DNA from 2 places in the Pseudonocardia sp. SID8383 genome. Region 2 is predicted to be linked to the other one. Evidence: predicted binding sites of a transcription regulator. Region 2 holds the regulator's gene; the other holds the start of a gene.
What was found. Region 2 encodes HspR, which represses chaperone genes until heat shock. Its sites were predicted from a motif close to ANNTTGAGTNNNNNNNACTCAANNT; they were not measured.
Positions count from the first base shown of each region.

Region 1: lon (endopeptidase La) is a predicted target of HspR. The motif match lies at 918-942, and genes of this name have one in related genera.

Region 1 covers NZ_WWFY01000142.1:4,219-6,669, forward strand. Annotated here, with positions in the region: gene GTW08_RS03600 (hypothetical protein) at 1-260, shown strand, start outside; gene GTW08_RS03605 (DUF2516 family protein) at 414-722, shown strand; gene lon (endopeptidase La) at 980-2,451, shown strand, end outside.
Region 2 covers NZ_WWFY01000518.1:5,511-7,961, reverse strand. Annotated here, with positions in the region: gene GTW08_RS12600 (MFS transporter) at 262-1,452, shown strand; gene GTW08_RS12595 (heat shock protein transcriptional repressor HspR) at 1,482-1,937, opposite strand; gene dnaJ (molecular chaperone DnaJ) at 1,943-2,451, opposite strand, start outside.

The DNA of each region.
Region 1 (2,451 bases), on a different contig from region 2:
CGCAGACCCGCTCGGTCGGTGAGAAGGTCGCCCGCCGCGCCCAGACCGCCGCGAGCGAGGCCGCCGAGGCCGTCACCGAGGTCTCGAAGGAGGCCGCCGAGGCGATCGAGGAGGCCGGCGACGAGGTCGCGTCGACCACGCGTTCGACCGCGCGCCGCACCGCCGCCAAGACCGACCCGAAGACCGCCACCGGCGCGAAGGTCCCGGCTCGCAAGCCGACCACCCGCCGCGGCACCTCGACGGCGTCGGCCAAGAAGTGACACCCGCCGGGCCCCGTGCCCGGTGAGTACGACCCGCGCCCCCGGCCGATCCCGATCGGCCGGGGGCGCCGTCGTGTGCGGATGCGGATCGTCCCGCCCGGATCCGGCGCCGGACGTGACCGGCGCCCGGGTTGTCCGTACTCTGGCCGGGTGTTGTCACTGCCAGGTGCCCCCGATGAACTGATCATCTTCGTGATCAAGTGGATCATGGTGGTGGTCGGCGGGTTCTCGTTCGGGCACGCACTGATGCAACGTGCGGACGCCTTCACCGCGGCGGGCAAGCTCACCAAGAACGCCTGGCTGGGCATCACCGGCGTCGCGCTGCTGCTTCTGATCATCACGAACGGCCCGATGTTCGGCGGTGCCATGTTCTGGCTGGCCGCCACCGTCGCGACGCTGGTCTACCTGGTCGACGTCAAGCCCGCGGTGATGGAGGTGCAGGGCGGCGGACCGCGCTGGTGAACCCCCCGGTCCTCGGGACGCTCACAACCGTCCCGGCGCTGGACCGGCCTGACCTGCTCGCGGAGCCCGTCGCCGTCCCGCCGTCGCCCTGACCGGGATGGCCTACGGTCCCGAGCACGACCCGGTCACGCATCGGTGGCCCCGCGGTACGCGGTGTGCCCACGGCCGCCGTCACGTGCTCCGGTGTCCGCGTTCGCCCTGAGCGGACACGACTCAACTCCGGGAAGCGGAGGACCCTCCGCGTGGTTGGGCAGGACATGAGTGACGTGCTGACGCTCCCGGTCCTGCCCCTCGATGACGCCGTGGTCCTGCCCGGCATGGTCGTCCCCGTCCGTCTCGACGACTCCGACACCCGTGCCGCGGTGGACGCGGCCACCGCCGCGGCCCAGGACCGCGACGACGGGAGACGGGTGCTCGTCGTGCCCCGCATCGACGGCCGCTACGGCGCCATCGGCGTCGTCGCCGTGCTCGAGCAGATCGGCAGGCTCCCCAACGGGGACCGGGCCGCCGTCGTGCGGGGTGAGCGGCGCGCCCGCATCGGGTCGGGGGTCTCCGGCCCCGGCGCGGCGCTCTGGGTCGAGGCCGAGCCGGTCGACGCCGGCGAGCCCACCGGCCGCACCCACGAGCTCGCCCGCGAGTACAAGGCTCTGGTGGTCGGGATCCTGCAGCAGCGGGGGGCCTGGCAGGTCATCGACTCCGTGCAGCAGACCGACGACCCGGGCGCGCTCGCCGACCTCGCCGGGTGGGCGTCGTGGCTGGACGTCGCGCACAAGGCCGAGCTGCTCGCCGAGACCGACCTCGACGCCCGGCTGGAGAAGCTCCTGGGCTGGACCAAGGAGCACGTCGCCGAGCAGGAGGTCACCGAGAAGATCTCGAACGACGTCCGCGAGGGCATGGAGAAGCAGCAGCGCGAGTTCCTGCTCCGCCAGCAGCTCGCCGCGATCCGCAAGGAGCTCGGTGAGGACGACCCGGAGGGCTCCGACGACTACCGCGCCCGCGTGGAGGCCGCCGACCTGCCCGACGAGGTCCGCAAGGCCGCGCTGACCGAGGTCGGCAAGCTGGAACGTTCCTCGGACCAGAGCCCGGAGTCCGGCTGGATCCGGACCTGGCTCGACACCGTCCTCGACATCCCGTGGAGCACCGCGACCACCGACTCGTCGGACCTCGTGGAGGCCCGTCGCATCCTCGACGCCGACCACGCCGGTCTCGACGACGTGAAGGAGCGCCTCGTCGAGTTCCTCGCCGTGCGCGCCCGCCGCGAGCGCAAGGGCCTCGACACCGTCGGCGGCCGCGGCTCGGGCGCGGTGCTCTCGCTGGTCGGCCCGCCCGGCGTCGGCAAGACGTCGTTGGGGGAGTCGGTCGCCCGCGCGCTCGGCCGGAACTTCGTCCGCGTCGCGCTCGGCGGCGTCCGGGACGAGGCGGAGATCCGCGGTCACCGGCGCACCTACGTCGGCGCGCTGCCCGGCCGGATCGTCCGCGCCATCCGCGAGGCCGGCTCGATGAATCCCGTCGTGCTGCTCGACGAGATCGACAAGGTCGGCAGCGACTTCCGCGGTGACCCGACCGCGGCGCTGCTGGAGGTCCTCGACCCGGCGCAGAACCACACGTTCCGCGACCACTACCTGGAGGTCGACCTCGACCTGTCGAACGTCCTGTTCCTGGCGACGGCGAACGACGGCTCCGGGATCCCCGGCCCGCTGGCCGACCGCATGGAGATCGTGACGCTCGA
Region 2 (2,451 bases):
CTGTCCTCTCCGGCGCCCCTCGACCGTGTGTCACCCGGCGCCCGGAAGATCTTCGGTAAGCCTGTACACACGGTCAAGTATCTTCATGCATGCGCATATGTCGTTACTGCCATCGAGTCGCGACTGCAGAGGGCGACCTGGTACCACTTCGTGGTGCTCCGCAGTCTGCTCCGCCGCCCCGCCGATCCCGAGTCGGACCCGCGTCCCGCGGCTCCGCTCCGCGTCGGTCGATGGGCGCACTTCAGCGGGCTCCCGCCGGTCATGAAACTGCTGATCAGCACCCAGCTGGCCTTCAACGTGGGCTTCTACATGGTGCTGCCCTACCTGGCCACGCACCTGGCCGAGGACCTCGGGCTCGCCGCGGCGGCCGTCGGGCTGGTGCTGGGGCTGCGGACGTTCAGCCAGCAGGGGCTGTTCGTGATCGGCGGGACCCTGACCGATCGGTTCGGTGCGAAGCCGGTCGTGCTCGCCGGGTGTGCGCTGCGCGTGACCGGATTCATCCTCCTCGGGGCCGCCGGCACGCTGCCCGCGGTCATCGGCGGGGCGCTGCTGACCGGGTTCGCGGCGGCCCTGTTCTCGCCGGCCGTCGAGTCGTCGCTGGCGCGGGAGGCCGGGGAGCGGGAACGCGCCGGGGAGGGCCCGCCACGGACCGAGGTGTTCGCGATGTTCGCCGTCGCCGGTCAGGTCGGGACGGTCACCGGGCCGCTGGTCGGCACCGCGCTCATGCTGGTCGACTTCCAGCTGGCCTGCCTGGTCGCCGCCGTCGGCTTCGTGGTGGTGGGGCTGGCGCACTGGCGGTGGCTGCCGTGGCGGGAGGCCGAGCAGGCCGGACGGCCGATGCTCGCGGGCTGGGGCGAGGTGCTGGGCAACCGTCGCTTCATGCTGTTCGCGGCCGGCTACTCGGGCTGGCTGCTGTCCTACAACCAGCTGTACCTGGCGCTGCCCGACGAGCTGGAGCGCGTCGGCCGCACCGCGGCACTGGGCTTCCTGTTCGTGCTGATGTCGGTGCTGGTCATCTGCCTGCAGATGCGGGTGACGACGTGGGGCCACCGGATCGGGGCCGGCCGCTCGGTGGTGCTCGGGTTCTGCCTGATGGCCGCGTCGTTCACCGTCGTCGCGGTGGCACGGCTGCTGCCGGGCCTGCCGGGGTGGTGGGCGCTCGCACCCGCGGTGCTGATGGTGCTGCTGCTGACCTTCGGCGAGATGTTCGCCGTGCCGGTCGCGCAGGACCTGGTGCCCCGGCTGGCCGGGGAGCGCAGGCTGGGCGCCCACTTCGGGGTGCTGGCCTCGTTCGGCGGGCTGATGGTGCTCGTCGGCTCGACGGGCGTCGGCGCGCTGCTGGACCCCTCGTTCCCGCCGGCGCTGCCGTTCGCGGTGCTGGCCGCGGTCCCGCTACTGGGCGCCGTGGTGCTCGGGCTGCTGGCCCGCCGCGGGGTCCTGACGGCGGCCTGAGCGGTCCGGGCCCGCACCGCCCGGGGGACTCAGCCGTCGTCTGCGGGGCGCCAGCGCACGACGGCCTGGCGCCGGTCCACCGGCACGAGGTCGCGCCGGTAGGAGCGGTGCACCGCCGCCGTGGCCTGCGCGGCGGCGGCACGGACCGCGTCGAGCTCGGCGGTGGCCTCCTCGAGCCGTGCCGAGAGCTCGTCGACCATCTGTTCCAGCTCGATGATCCGCTTGACGCCCGCGAGGTTCACGCCCTCCTCCTGGGAGAGCCGCTGCACCTCGCGCAGCAGCGCGATGTCGCGCTGGGAGTAGCGACGCCCGCCGCCCGCGGACCGGCCCGGGCTGACCAGGCCGATCCGGTCGTAGCTGCGCAGGGTCTGGGCGTGCAGGCCGGACAGCTGCGCGGCGACCGAGATGACGAACACCGGGCTGTCGTGTGCGACGTCGACGGTCAGCGCTTCCTCCCCGTCCCGGGGGGTGCGTCGTCCGGCCACCGCCATCACCTCCTGGTGCTACCGAGCAGATCGGCCCGCGGGTCGAACGACGACGTCGCCTCGGCATAGGCCTCCAGCGCACTGGTGGCCGCCTCGTCCAGCTTCTGCGGCACCGCCACCTCGACGGTGACCAGCAGATTGCCCTTCTTCCCGTTCCTGCGCTCGACCCCACGCCCCGACACCCGGAACGTCCGGCCGCTGGCGGTCCCCGGCGGGATCCGCAGCGAGACGGTGCTGTCGAGCGTCGGCACCGTCAGGGTCGCACCCAGAGCCAGCTCGGGGAAGGTCACCGGCACGGTGAGGGTCAGGTCGTCGGAGTTCTTCGACGACCGCCCGAAGATCCGGTGCGGGGTGACCGAGACCGTGACGTAGAGGTCACCGGCGGGTGCGCCGCCGCGACCGGGCTCGCCCTGGCCCGCGAGCCGGACCTTCTGCCCGTCGTCGACGCCGGCGGGGACCCGCACCGTCAGCGACCGGGTCCGGGTGGACACGCCGTCGCCGTGGCACTCGGGGC